2 regions of the Streptosporangium sp. NPDC048047 genome follow, and region 2 is predicted to be linked to the other one. Evidence: riboswitches for the same ligand, from Rfam matches in the RefSeq annotation. Region 2 holds a riboswitch; the other holds the start of a gene.
What was found. Region 2 has a riboswitch for cobalamin ahead of AB0D67_RS24680 (CbtB-domain containing protein). Riboswitches for the same ligand answer to the same signal wherever they lie in the genome.

Region 1 (6,932 bases), on a different contig from region 2:
GCGGGCGTGGGGCGGGCTGCTCGACCTCGTCGTCGGGTACGGCTACCGCCCCTGGCTGGCCGCCCTGTGGGCGGCGGTGCTGCTGACCGCGGGGACGGTGGCCTTCGGCGCCATGCCTCCGGTGAAGATCGACCCCGAGGAGGTCCGGGTCTTCCAGCCGTTCACCTACACCCTCGACCTGCTGGTCCCGGTGAGCGTCTTCGAGCAGCGGGGTGCCTGGGAGCCGGTGGGCTGGACGCGGTGGCTGGCCTGGACCCTGATCGTGTCCGGGTGGATCCTGGCGACCGCGCTGATCTCCGGGGCCGCCCGGGTGCTGCGGCCAGGCCCGGCCGCGTAGGGGCCCACCGTACGGCCGGGCCCGGCCATACGGGAAGCCTGCCGTACGGGACCCCGGGGTCGCGGTGCCGCGGCCGGTCAGGCGGCGCGGTCGTCCACCCGGAAGCGGGGCAGCGAGTCGGGGTACTTCTCCTGGATGAACCTGACCATGTGCTCGCGGATGTCGCACTTGAGGTCCCAGGCGCTGGGCGAGTCGGCGGCGCTCATCAGCGCGCGCAGTTCCACCAGGCCGTTGGGCAGGGTGTCGACGACCTGGAGGACCCAGTCCTTCTGGTCCCACAGCGGATGCTCGCGCAGGACGTGGTACAGCTCGGTGCGCAGTTCGTCCACCGGGACCGACCAGTCGACACGGAGCATCACCGCGCCGATCACCCGGCTGCTGTGGCGGGTCCAGTTCTCGAAGGGGTTGGTGGTGAAGTAGGAGACCGGCAACACCAGCCTGCGCTCGTCCCACAGGTGCAGCACCACGTAGGTGAGGCTGAGCTCCTCGATGCGGCCCCACTCGTCCTCGACCACCACGACGTCGTCGAGCCGGAGCGCGTCGCTGAAGGCGAGCTGCAGCCCGGCGAGCATGTTGCCCAGGGTCGACTGGGCGGCGACGCCGACGATCACACCGGCGATTCCGGCGGAGGCCAGCAGTCCGGCGCCGAGCGCGCGCACCTGGGGGAAGGTGAAGAGCATCGCGCCCAGCGCCACCACGATGATCACCGCGGAGGCCACCCGCCGGACCAGGGTGATCTGGGTGCGGATGCGGCGGGCCCGCCGGTTGCGCTCGCCCTGGACGGTCACCAGCCGGTCCAGCACCACGTCGGTGACCGCGTAGGCGGCCTCGATGACCAGCCAGGAGACGACGCCGATCATGGCCAGGCTGAGCACCTGCTCGATGCCGTCGGCGAACGATCCCTCGGCCATGCTCGGAACGTAGACGGTCTTGGCGGCCACGACGACCGCCGTGGTCAGAGCGGGCCAGGCACAGCGGTGCACGAGCGGACCGGCGAGGACCCATCTCTCCCCGATCAGCCGCGACCGCAGCACGCGGCGCACCACCTCCACCGCGGCGGCGGCGGCGGACACCGTGATGAGCATGATGATCCATCTGGACAAGATCGGCTTTCCTCCCGTCGTCGATCCCCCATGGGGGGTTGCCCGCGGGCCCGCCGCGTATTCAGAAGGCTTCGTCGAATGTGACGTTCCCCTCAACGGCTATCTGGTAGGCCGAAACCCGCCGCTCGAAGAAGTTGGCGAGTTCCTGTACGTCCTGCAGTTCCATGAAGGCGAAGGGGTTGGCGGTGCCGTACCGGACGGGCAACCCGAGCCGGACCAGGCGCTGGTCGGCCACGTACTCAAGGTACTGCCGCATCCGCTCCGCCTCCATTCCGGGCAGCCCGTCGCCGCACAGGTCGGCGGCGAAGGCCAGCTCGGCGGCCACCGCCTCCTCCAGCATCCGGGTGACCTGCTCGCCCAGCTCGTCGTCGAACAGTCCGGGCTCCTCGGCCCGTACGGTGTCCACCACGGAGAAGGCGAACTCCATGTGCATGGACTCGTCGCGGAACACCCAGTTCGTGCCGGTGGCCAGGCCGCCCAGCAGGCCGCGGGAGCGGAACCAGTAGACGTAGGCGAAGGCGCCGTAGAAGAACAGCCCCTCGATGCACGCCGCGAAGCAGATCAGGTTGAGCAGGAACGCCCGCCGGTCCTCGCGCGTCTCCAGGCGGTCCAGCCCGCCGAGAGAGTCGATCCACCGGAAGCAGAACTCGGCCTTGTCCCGGATCGAGGGGATGTGCTCGACCGCGGCGAAGGCGCGCACCCGCTCGTCGTGGTCGGGCAGGTAGGTGTCCAGCAGGGTCAGGTAGAACTGGACGTGCACCGCCTCCTCGAAGAGCTGCCTGCTGAGGTACAGCCGCGCCTCGGGGGCGTTGACGTGCCGGTAGAGGTTGAGGACCAGGTTGTTGGCCACGATCGAGTCGCCGGTGGCGAAGAAGGCGACGAGCCGGTTGATCAGGTGGCGTTCCTCGGCCGTCATCCTGGCGAGATCGGGCAGGTCTGAGGAGAGGTCCACCTCCTCGACGGTCCAGGTGTTGCGGATCGCGGCGCGGTAGCGCTCGTAGAAGTCCGGGTAGCGCATGGGGCGCAGCGTGAGGTCCATTCCGGGGTCGAGCAGCATCGGGAGAGCCCTCCGTGGGTTCCGGGTGAAGAGGTTCGGGTGGGACGGGACGGGGAGCCGGGGCGGTCCCTACTGGCAGGCCTCGCAGTACTCGGGGTTCTCCAGCGAGCAGGCGACGGCCTCCGGAACGGAGGCGTCGGAGGCGTCGGAGGCGGCGGCGCGGGCCACGGTGGTCTGCGCGATCCGGGTCGCCGGGCGGGACCGCAGGTAGTAGGTCGTCTTCAGCCCGGACTTCCAGGCGTAGGCGTACATCGAGGAGAGCTTGCCGATGGTCGGCGTGGCCATGAAGAGGTTCAGCGACTGCGACTGGTCGATGTACGGCATGCGCGCGGCGGCCAGGTCGATGAGCGCCTTCTGCGGCAGTTCCCAGGCGGTGCGGTAGAGCGCCTTCAGGTCGCCGGGGACGCCGGGGACGTCCTGGACCGAGCCGTCGGCCCGCTTGATCGCGTCGCGGACCTGCGGGGTCCACAGGCCGCGCTCGGTGAGGTCGCGGACCAGGTAGCGGTTGACCTGGAGGAACTCCCCCGAGAGGGTCTCGCGCTTGAAGACGTTGGAGACCTGTGGCTCGATGCACTCGTAGCAGCCGGCGATGGAGGCGATGGTCGCGGTGGGCGCGATCGCGACCATGAGCGAGTTGCGCAGGCCCGTCCCGGCGATCCTGGCCCGCAGCGCCGCCCACTCCGCCGACCGTCCGGCGCCGTAGTGGTCGGGGTGCAGCACGCCGCGGGCGGCGCGGGTCTCGTCGTAGGAGGGGTGGCGGCCCCGCTCGACGGCCAGGTCGGAGGAGGTGGCGTAGGCGGCGAGCGCGATCTCCTCGGAGATCCGGGTGGACAGCTCCAGCGCCTCCGGGGAGTCGAACGGCAGCCGCAGCGTGAAGAACACGTCGGCCAGGCCCATCACGCCCAGCCCGATCGGCCGCCACCTGCGGTTGGCGGCCTCGGCCTCGGGGGTCGGGTAGAAGCCCAGGTCGATCGTGCGGTCCAGGAACCCTACGGCGGTGCGGACGGTGGAGCGCAGCCGCTCCCAGTCCATCCGCCCGCCGTCGAGGTGGGCGGCCAGGTTGATCGACCCGAGGTTGCACACGGCGGTCTCGGCGTCGCCGGTGACCTCCAGGATCTCGGTGCAGAGGTTCGACAGGTGGATGACGTTCCCGGGGAGGGCCGTCTGGTTGGAGGTGCGGTTGGCGGCGTCCTTGAAGGTCATCCAGCCGTTGCCGGTCTGGGCGAGGGTGCGCATCATCCGGCCGTACAAGGCGCGGGCCGGGACCTGGCGGACGTACCGGCCCTCGGCCTCGGCGGCGCGGTAGGCCGCGTCGAACGCCTCGCCGTACAGGTCGGTGAGGTACGGGACCTCCTTGGGGTCGAACAGCGACCAGGTGCCGTCGGCCTCGACACGGCGCATGAACTCGTCGGGGATCCAGTTGGCGAGGTTGAGGTTGTGCGTGCGGCGCGACTCCTCACCTGTGTTGTCGCGCAGCTCCAGGAAGTCCTCGATGTCGGCGTGCCAGGTCTCCAGGTAGACGCAGGCCGCGCCCTTGCGGCGGCCGCCCTGGTTGACCGCGGCGACGCTCGAGTCCAGGGTGCGCAGCCACGGCACGACGCCGTTGGAGTGGCCGTTGGTGCCGCGGATCAGCGAGCCGCGTGAGCGGATCCGGGTCCAGGAGACGCCGATGCCCCCGGCGTACTTCGACAGCCGCGCGATCTGCCCGTACCGCTCGTAGATCGCCTCCAGCTCGTCGCGGGGCGAGTCGAGCAGGAAGCAGGAGGACAGCTGGGGGCGGCGGGAGCCGGAGTTGAACAGGGTGGGCGAGCTGGGCAGGTAGGACAGGGTGGACATGAGGCGGTACAGCTCGGCGGCCTCCTCCACCGTCTCCGACAGGCCGCACGCCACCCGCAGGAAGAAGTGCTGCGGGCGCTCCAGCACGCCGCGGGTCTCGGGGTGGCGCAGCAGGTAGCGGTCGTAGACCGTGCGCAGGCCGAAGTACTCGAACCGGGCGTCGGCGGCGTCGTCGACGAGGCCGTCCAGCTCGGCGGCGTGCGCCGCGACGAAGGCGGCCAGGCCGTCCTGCAGCAGCCCGGCGGCGTGGGCGGCGGCGACGGACCCGGCGAAGGTCCGCACGCCGTGGGCGGCGGCCTCGTCGGCGATCAGCCCGGCCAGCAGGCCGGCGGCGACCCTGGAGTTCTCCGGATCGGCGACCACCCGGGCGGCGGCCTCCTCGATGGCCAGCCGGCGGCCGGCCAGATCCTCGCGTGCCTGCCCGGTCCCCTCGGCTGTCTCGGCTGCCTCGGTCACGATCGGTGCCACGTGCTTCCTCCTGGCGTGCTCGGTGCTCTTCCCGTAGGGCTCCCGCCGGGTCAAGGGCACGCGTCGGAGAACGGTTCACGGGCATGCCGGACCGCCTCGTCCGCGGGCCCACCCTCGAGGCCCTGGACATCTGTGCCGGGAGAGGCGGCCGCGCCGCGCGCCCCGGGCCGCCTCACGCGGCCCCGGCACCCGGCCCGGTCCCCTTCTCCCGTCTTTCCCGTCGCCGGCAGGTCTTCGGACTCACGGGCGCCTGGCGCATGCCTACTGGCCGTCGCTTCCCGGGCGCATGGCCCAGTGCTCCTGACGGCGGTCGTTCCCGTTCACCGCTGCGGGGCAGCCCCGGATTCGCACCGGGTTCCCTCTTGCCTCGCCTTCACGCGGAAGGCGAGCCGGCAACGACGAGGATCCTACATGTAGTGGCTTCGGACGCAACTACCCCAACAGGTTGTGGCGAAGGCTTTGAGCAAACCGAGATCACGGAGCACGTCACGGGCCCGGCCGGTCTCGCCGGACAGCCACTGGCGGAAGTCGTCGCCGCTGAGGTAGATCCGGCTCCAGCCCCCGGCCTCGCACAGGGACCGCCAGCGCGGCGAGGCGTCGAGGGCGTCGCACAGGGCCACGGCCCGGTCCCGGTCGTCCGGGCTCATGCCCCGCGGGCCGAACACCCCGCACCAGTCGGTGTACTCCAGCCGGACGTCCATCTCCATCAGCGTCGGCGCGTCGATCCCGGGGAGCCGCTCGGCGGAGGAGACCACCAGCGGCCGCAGGCGGCCGGCGGCGATCTCGCGCGTGAAGGAGCGCGCCGAGCCCAGGATCGCGCCCACCCGGCCGTCGCGGAGCGCCTCGACGGCGTCGGCGGCGGTGGGATACCCGGCGTACTGCAGCAGCCGGGCGTCCGCCCCGAGGCATTTGGCGATCATGCCGTAGAGCACGTGGTCGGAGCCGCCCTCCAGGCGCCCGCCCATCACCAGCCCGCCCGGGTCGCGGCGCAGCAACGCGGCGAGGTCCTCGAAGGAGCGCAGACGGGAGCCGGGCAGGACGATCAGGGCCGCCCAGTCGCCGGCCAGCCGGGCCAGCGGGGTGGTGGAGTCGACCACGGCGGCGGTGTCGGCGATCTCCGCCCCGGCCACCGCGGGCATCCCGGCGAGGAGCAGCCTCCCATCCCGGGAGAACGGCTCGCGGGAGAGCGGGTCGCGGACGGACCGCTCACGGGACGACGGCCCGGACGGCGCCCCGGACCGCGACCCGTACGGTGTCCCGGACGGCGATCCGTAGGGCGCCCCATGGGAGGCGAGCGCCTCCAGGGCGGCGCCCGCCGGGCCGCCCGGACGGTTCTCCACCCCGGCCGCCCGCGCCAGCCCCTCGGCGCCCGCGACGGCCGCCATGCCGCGGGCGAGGGGATCCCAGCCGTGCCCGCGGGCGGCGGGCACGATGAGGGTCAGCATGGCGGTGAACGGCCTGTCCGGACCGCCGCAGCCGCCGCAGCAGCCGAGGACGGCGAGCCCGGCGGCGAACGAGAAGAACCGCCTGCGGTGCACGACGCGCCCTCCCCCCGAGACCCCCGATACCTCAGGTTACACCTATGTCACTTTCTGTGACATATGGCGGTCTCGCCGGGAGGAGGGACGGCAGGCTCACTCCACGGTGACGCTCTTGGCGAGGTTACGGGGCTTGTCGACGTCGCGGCCCAGCGCCACGGCGGCGTGGTAGGCCAGCAGCTGGAGCGGGATCGTCAGCAGGATCGGGTCCAGCTCGATCTCGTTCTTCGGCACCACCACGCAGTCGTCGGCCAGCTTCGGGTCCGCCGTACGGTGCCCGACCATGAGCACCCGGCCGCCGCGCGCCCGGATCTCGCCCAGGGTGGTGAGGTTCTTGTCCAGCAGCTCGTCGTCGGGGACGATCGCCACGGTCGGCGTCTCCGGGCCGATCAGCGCCAGCGGCCCGTGCTTGAGCTCGCTGGCCGGGTAGGCCTCGGCGTGCACGTAGGAGATCTCCTTGAGCTTCTGCGCGCCCTCGCGGGCCACCGGGTAGCCGCGGACCCGGCCCACGAACATCATGCTCGCCGTATCGGCGTACTTGGCCGCCAGCTCCTTGATCTGGGGTTCCAGCGCGAGGATCTCCTCGATCTGGC
Region 2 (6,932 bases):
GGCGGACCGAGGCGAGCAGCCCGCGCGCCGCGGCGATCCGCCCCGCCAGCTCCGCCTCCCGCCCGGCCCACCGCTCGGCGAATCCGGTGGGCGAGGACTCGAAGGCGAGCCTGCGGCGGACCACCTCGGCCCGTTCGTCCGGATCGCGCGACGCCCTCACCTCGACGGTCAGCCCGAACCGGTCGAGCAGCTGCGGCCGCAGCTCGCCCTCCTCCGGGTTCATGGTGCCGACCAGCAGGAAGCGGGCCGCGTGCCGTACCGACACCGACTCGCGCTCGACGTAGCAGGTCCCCAGGGCGGCCGCGTCGAGCAGCAGGTCGACCAGGTGGTCGTGGAGCAGGTTGACCTCGTCGACGTAGAGCACCCCGCGGTGCGCGGCCGCCAGCAGGCCCGGCTCGAACGCCTTCACCCCTTCGGTGAGCGCCCGTTCGAGGTCCAGCGAGCCGACCAGCCGGTCCTCCGAGGCGCCGACCGGCAGCTCCACGAGCGACGCCGCCCGCCGTACCCGCTCCGTGTCCGGAGCGTCCGGAGCGTGCGGGCCGTCGGGGCAGCCGGGGTCGGGCGCGGCCGGGTCGCAGGCGAAGCGGCAGCCGCGGACGACGTCGACGGCCGGAAGCTGGGCCGCCAGGGCCCGCACGATCGTCGACTTGGCGGTGCCCTTCTCACCGCGCACCAGCACCCCGCCCACCCGTGGGGAGACGGCGTTGAGGATCAGCGCCAGCTTGAGGTCGTCGAGGCCGACCACGGCGCTGAAGGGATAGGTGACGGTCACGTGACGACCTTCCGGTTGACGTGGGCGACGCGCCAGCCGCCGCGTACGGGGACGAGTTCGGTGGTCGAGAGCGGCGCCACGTCGAACCGCGCGGTCGCCGCCGGGCCGAGGCCGAGCGCGTGGCCCAGCGCCGCCCTGATGACCCCGACGTCGCAGATGACGACGGCGTCGGCCGCGGCGGCGTCGAGCCACCGGGACACCCGGGCGGCGAGACGGGCCAGGCTCTCCCCGCCGTGCGGGGCCGCCTCCGGGTCGCCGAGCCACGCGGCGAGACCGCCCGGCTCCGCCTCGGCGACCCGCGCGTACGGCAGGCCGCGCCAGCGACCGGCGTCCGCCTCGGCGAGCTCCGGCGCGTCGAGCGCCTCGCACCCGAGGGCGGCGGCGGTCTGCCGCGCGGCCGTGACCGGCGCGACCCAGGCCGTGGCCGCCCCCGTCACGACCGCGCCGACCCCGGCCGTCATCGAGGCGGGGCCCGGCCTTCCGGCCTCACACGGGCTTTCCGGCCAGCGCAGGCTCACCGCTCCGCGCAGGCTCGCGGCCTTCCTCAGGCTCGCCGCGTCGGCGGGCTCGTCCGTCGGGAAGCACGCCGAACGCGTGCCGGGCGTGCCGGCCTGGCGGAGGAACAGCATCCCGTTCAGCCGCTCGACGCGGCCGGCGAGAGCGCGGACCGCCCCGCCACCCGGTCACTGACCCAGCCGAACAGCACGCCGAAGGCCGTCCAGAAGACGAGTTGCGTGCCCAGCGAGACCAGCCGGAAGTCCCACAGCAGCGAGGCGGGGAACCCGCCGGGAACCTCGTCGACCTCCGGCAGCAGCAGCCACGCCGCGACGACGGGCACCAGGAACGCGACACCGGCCGCCACCCGGCGCTGCCACGGTCCGGCGGTGACCCTTCTGGCGGTGGCCACCGCCACGGCCACGGCCGCCAGCCCGACGATGATCATTACCACGTACAGGGCCGTCCGGCTGTTGATCGTCTCGGGGTCGCCCACCGCCGGTGGGTTGGCCGGATATTTCAGGAAAGGCACGAGAATGACCGCGACGAACGCCGTCGCCGCCGCGGCGAGCGCCAGCGCGCCGTCACCGCGGGGCCCGAACCGGCCGCGCAGGCCGGCGAACACGAGGGCGAACACCCCGCCCGCGGCCAGGCCGTACAGCCCGGTCGCGAGGAAGAGCCCGGCCTTCTGCACGGGCCGGCTGACGACGGCCCCCTCACCGTGGTCGTGTCCCGCCGCCCCGGCATGGTCGTGACCGGCCTCCCCGGCGGACGCGGGCCCGCTTCCGGGTCCGGCCGCCGCCGCGGCCTCCTCCAGGGCGATGGCGGCGTCCACACGCGGCTCTCCGAGGACGAAGGCGAACGCGCCCGCGACGAATCCGGCCAGGAGCCCCACGAGCAGGCCCCTGACCAACAGGGTGCGGATCATTTCCGCCCCTAGTGACAGGGCACGCCGAGCAGGTGCCGCCCGTCGTGCATGAGTTCGTGAAGGAACGTGCCGGTCTGCGAGATCGCGCCGTTGTCCATCAGAACCAGGTAGGCGATCAGCAGCAGCACCGGTACGGCCAGCAACAGCCAGGGGCGCAGGCGCGGCAGGGGTATCGCGGAAGGAGCGGAGATATCGCTCATCAGTGCCTCCTCAGGGATGACGCGTCCCGGTCAGTGAGGTCACGATCGCCCGAGCGACCTGGCTCCCGGGATCTCAGTCCCGGATACAGTGGCGCGTCCGCACCGGCATCTCACCGGATTTCCCTCGGACAACCGTGAAATCTACCGGAACGTATATCTTTCCCCCGATAACGTCAACAGCCGCGATCAGGAGGCGTCGAACAGGGCGCTGACCGACTCGCCGTCGTGGATGCGGCGCATGGCCTCGGCGAACGCCGGGGCGACCGACAGGACGCGCAGCTTGGACCCGGGCGCGGCCTCGGGGACCGGCACGGTGTCGGTGCAGACGATCTCCTCGACCTCGGGCCGGCCGCCGATCCGGTCCACGGCCCCGGCGGCGAAGAGGCCGTGCGTGCAGGCCACCCGCACCGAGCCGGCCCCGAGGTCGCGGAGCCGGTCGAGCAGTTCGAGCACGGTCGTCCCCCGCGCGATCTCGTCGTCCACGACGATGACGTCCCGGCCCGCGACGTCGCCGATCACCGAGCCGATGACGACGCGGTCGTCGCTGAGCCGCTGCTTGGCGCCCATCGCGACGCCGACGCCCAGGAGCCGGGCGAAGGCCGCGGCCTGCTTGGCGTAGCCGAGGTCGGGGGAGACGGCGACCGTGTTCGACAGGTCGTACCGGCGGAAGTACGCCGCCAGCTCGCGCAGGGCGTGCAGATGGTCCACCGGGACGCTGAAGAAGCCGTGCACCTGCGGGGAGTGCAGCGCCATCGTGAGCACCCGGTCCGCCCCCGCGGTCACCAGCAGGTCGGCGACCAGGCGTCCCCCGATGGAGATGCGCGGGGCGTCCTTCTTGTCCGACCGGGCGTAGGCGTAGTGCGACATCACCACGGTCGTCCGGGCCGCCGAGGCCCCCCGGGCGGCGTCCAGCATCAGGAGCAGCTCGACGAGGTTCTCCTGGACCGGCGGGACGAGGGGCTGGATGATGAAGACGTCCCGCTCCCTGCAGTTGGCCTGCAGCTGCGCCTCCAGGCAGTCGTTGGCGAAGCGGGTGACCCGGACCGGGTGCAGCGACGTCCCGAGGTGGGAGCAGATGCCGGCGGCCAGCCGGGGGTGGGCGCCGCCGCCGAACACGGTGATGTCTCGCACTGACCCGCTCCTCGTCCGCTTCCAGACCCGGTGGCGCCGGGTCAGGGGCCGCTGATGCGGCGCTCGCCCTTCGTGGTGATGACGAACACCTGCCAGTTGTAGTACGCGTAGTAGTTGCGCGGATCCCGCTTCATCTGGCGGGCGTGCAGCAGGATGGCGTCGACGTACGCCGTGGAGTGGTTGTAGGCGTACAGCGCCCGCCGGTAGTCGCGGGGCGCGCCCGAGGCGTGGAGGTAGTTGGCGGCGGCCATGACGGCGTCCCCGGGGTCGTGGATGTCGCCGCCCATGCCGTACGCCTTCCACGTGCCCGGCATGAACTGCATCGGGCCCTTCGCCCCCACGTAGCTCGGCGAGCGCACCCGGCCGAACTTCGTCTCGGCGAACATCACCGACGCCAGGACCTCCCACTCGACGCCGAACCGGCGCTCGGCCTTCTTGAAGTGGCCGAGGAGGGCGGAGGCGGCCGGCGGCTCCTCGATGCGGAACTTCGAGGCGTCCTTGACCGGGTGGGCCAGCGCCAGCAGCCCGCGGATGGCGGTCGTGTTGTCGCGGGCCTCGGCGGCGAGCCGGGCCGGCAGCCGGGCGAAGGCGCGGGAGGCCACGCCGGGGTTGCGGGCGGTGAAGCGGTAGATCCGCTGCTGGTACAGCGCCTCCAGCACGACCGCCCGCGGCGGGCGGCCCTTCGCGGTCCCGCCACCGGTCCCGCCGGTCCCTCCGCCGGTCCAGTCGTCGACGGCGCCGTGGAGCCGCCGCGTGGTGGTCTCCAGCGCCCTGGCGAGCTTCGCCGGGTCCCGGGGGATCGGCTCGCCGGGGGCGGGCAGGGCCGCCTCGTCCGGTGACCCGGACGGCGTCGCCGCCCGTCCCCCCGCCTCCCCTCCGGACGGCGAGGGCTGCGGGGCCGGCGGGGTTCGCTCCGCGGCGGACGTCTGAGTGGACGGGGCCACCGCGGCCGTGCCCGCGGGGTCCGTGCCGCAGGCGGCGAGCGCGGCGACGGCGAGCAGCGCGGCCCAGGGTGCGAGGCGCGCCCGGCGCCGGCCGATCTCCGTACCGCTGTCCATGACGGACAAACTACCGTCACCGGGTCGATGGATCACGGAAACCCGGCGGACGGCCCGGCGCGCCGCAGGCCGGGCGTCCCGGACCGCGTACGGCGGGCGTCCCGGACCGCGTACGGCGGGCGTCCCGGGTGCCCGCGGGCGCGCCGGACCGCCCCGGCCGGACGCCGTGGCCGGACGGCCGGGCTTCCCGGTGCTCCGCCGTACGGATGCCCGCGCGGGTCAGCGGACCTTCTCGGCCTCGCCCACGGACTTGGCCAGGTTCTCCAGCAGGGGAGCGGCGCCCGCGTACGAGAAGCGGGGCACGGTGTCCCAGGAGGCGACCTGACCCGCCTTCACCGCGGGCAGCCGGGTCCACGCGGGCTTGGAGGCGAGGTCCGGGGGTTGCAGGGCGGTGGAGCGGTTGTCGAGCAGGATCAGGTCCGCGTCGTACTTGTCGGCGTTCTCCCAGCTCAGACTCTCGTAGTAGCCGCCGGTGTCGGTCTTCTCCGGGCGGACGACGTCGACCCCGAGTTCGGCGAAGTACATCAGGTCGGTGTTGACCTCGGGGTTGGAGACGTACATCAGGTCGGGGCTTCCGGAGACGGCCATGACCTTGATCCCGGAGTTCTCCGCCGCCGCGCGGCGCAGCGACTCGGCGGCGGCCTCGAAGCGGGCCTTGGCGGCGATGACCTCCGGTGCGCCGAGGTCGGCGCCGAGCGACGCGGCGAGCTCGGCGTACCGCTCGATCGGCTCGGGGAGGGGGACCCGCGCGACCGTTATGGCGACGCTGGGCGCGAGCTTCAGGATCTTGTCCTTGCTCTCGTCCGGGACGTACCAGAGGGCGCCGGGGTCGTACATGTGCGTGACCAGCAGGCCGGGACGCAGCGCGGCGTACTTCTCGATGTCGAACTCGCCCCAGGCGTTGCCGAGGATCTCCAGCTCGCCCACGTCCAGGGAGCCGGCCTGCGGGTCGGGCGTGCCGTCCTTGCGGACGGTCTCGCCGAAGACGCCGACGATCTTCTGGGAGAGTCCGAAGTCGGCGAGGGCCGCCGCCGTACCGGTGAAGGCGACGACGCGTGAGGGGGCCGCGGCGGCGGTGACCGCCTGCTTCCGGTCGTCGGTGAAGGACCACGATCCGCCCGCGGCGCCGTCTCCGGTTCCGGAGGGCGCGGCGGACGAGGGCTTCCCGTCGTTCCCGCCGCAGGCGCCGAGCAGGACGCCCAGGGCGGCTGCGCCGCCCGCGGTGAGGAGCCCGCGGCGGGACATTCGGGGGACGACCCCGGGGTTGGGCATGATCCGGCCTTCTCTCGTGAGTTCGGTTAGGCTAACCTAAAGGAGATTTTGGTTAGGTTAACCTAACCTGACCGGAGGGGACACCGCACCGGCCCCCGAGGAACGCCGCACCCGCCCTGCCCACCGTCCCCGCCGTCCCCGTCGCACCGGAGCCCGCCCTGCCTGTCACCGAACCCGCCGAGGTCCCGCCGGCCGCGTCCACCGGGCCGGCCGGGTCCGCCGCGCCCGCCGGTTCCGCGGGGTCCGCTGTGCCCGCCGGGTCCACCGGGTCGGCCGGTTCCGCCGGGTCCGTCACGACGGACCGGCGGGTGGCCCGGAGGCGCGCGCCCGGAACCGGGAAGGGAGCCCGGAACGGGACCGGGAACGCGGCGCGGGCCGCCGGCCTGGCAGGCGCCGCCCTCGTGCTGCTCGCCGTACTGGTGCTCAGCGTCGGGTTCGGCGCGAGGCAGCTCTCCCCGTCCGAGGTGTGGCAGGGGCTCGTGGCCGGAGACTCGGCGGCGTCCACCGTGGTGCACGGGATGCGCCTGCCGCGCACCCTGCTCGGCCTGCTCGCCGGAGCCGCCCTGGGTACGGCCGGCGGCCTGATGCAGGCGCTGACCCGCAACCCGCTCGCCGACCCCGGACTGCTGGGGGTGAACGCCGGCGCCTCGGCCGCGGTGGCCACGGCAGCCGGTTTCCTCGGGGTCGCCACGTTCGACGGCTACGTGTGGTTCGCGCTGGCCGGAGCCGCGGCCGTCGCGGTGCTCATCCACACGGTCGGCGGCGGGCGCGGGGCGACCCCGGCCCGGCTGGCGCTGGCCGGCGCCGCCCTCAACGCCACGCTCTACTCCTACGTGAGCGCGGTGATGCTGCTGGACAGCGGCTCGCTGGAGCGGATGCGCATGTGGACGGTCGGCTCGCTGGCCGGCGCGCAGCCCGTGACCGTCGCCAAGGTGCTGCCGTTCATCGGCGCGGGCCTGCTGCTCGCCCTGGCCCTGGCCCGTCCGCTCGGCACCCTCTCGCTCGGCGACGACACCGCCCGCGCGCTGGGCGTCCGCCCCGCGCGGATCCGCACGGTCTCGATCGTGGCGGTCACG

Region 1: it holds a riboswitch for cobalamin, as region 2 does, so the genes downstream of both, AB0D67_RS18245 (ribonucleoside-diphosphate reductase subunit alpha) here and AB0D67_RS24680 (CbtB-domain containing protein) in region 2, are expected to answer to the same signal.

Annotation. Positions count from the first base shown of each region.
Region 1 is NZ_JBEZNH010000018.1:113,846-120,777, reverse strand. It holds gene AB0D67_RS18260 (hypothetical protein) at 1-337, shown strand, start outside; gene AB0D67_RS18255 (mechanosensitive ion channel domain-containing protein) at 415-1,440, opposite strand; gene AB0D67_RS18250 (ribonucleotide-diphosphate reductase subunit beta) at 1,502-2,497, opposite strand; gene AB0D67_RS18245 (ribonucleoside-diphosphate reductase subunit alpha) at 2,567-4,801, opposite strand; cobalamin riboswitch at 5,009-5,210, opposite strand; gene AB0D67_RS18240 (tripartite tricarboxylate transporter substrate-binding protein) at 5,209-6,339, opposite strand; gene glmS (glutamine--fructose-6-phosphate transaminase (isomerizing)) at 6,436-6,932, opposite strand, start outside.
Region 2 is NZ_JBEZNH010000032.1:3,434-10,365, reverse strand. It holds gene AB0D67_RS24695 (magnesium chelatase subunit D family protein) at 1-772, opposite strand, end outside; gene AB0D67_RS24690 (histidine phosphatase family protein) at 769-1,401, opposite strand; gene AB0D67_RS24685 (CbtA family protein) at 1,407-2,195, opposite strand; gene AB0D67_RS24680 (CbtB-domain containing protein) at 2,204-2,395, opposite strand; adenosylcobalamin (AdoCbl) riboswitch at 2,398-2,545, opposite strand; gene AB0D67_RS24675 (ribose-phosphate pyrophosphokinase) at 2,582-3,526, opposite strand; gene AB0D67_RS24670 (transglycosylase SLT domain-containing protein) at 3,568-4,584, opposite strand; gene AB0D67_RS24665 (ABC transporter substrate-binding protein) at 4,804-5,856, opposite strand; gene AB0D67_RS24660 (iron ABC transporter permease) at 6,165-6,932, shown strand, end outside.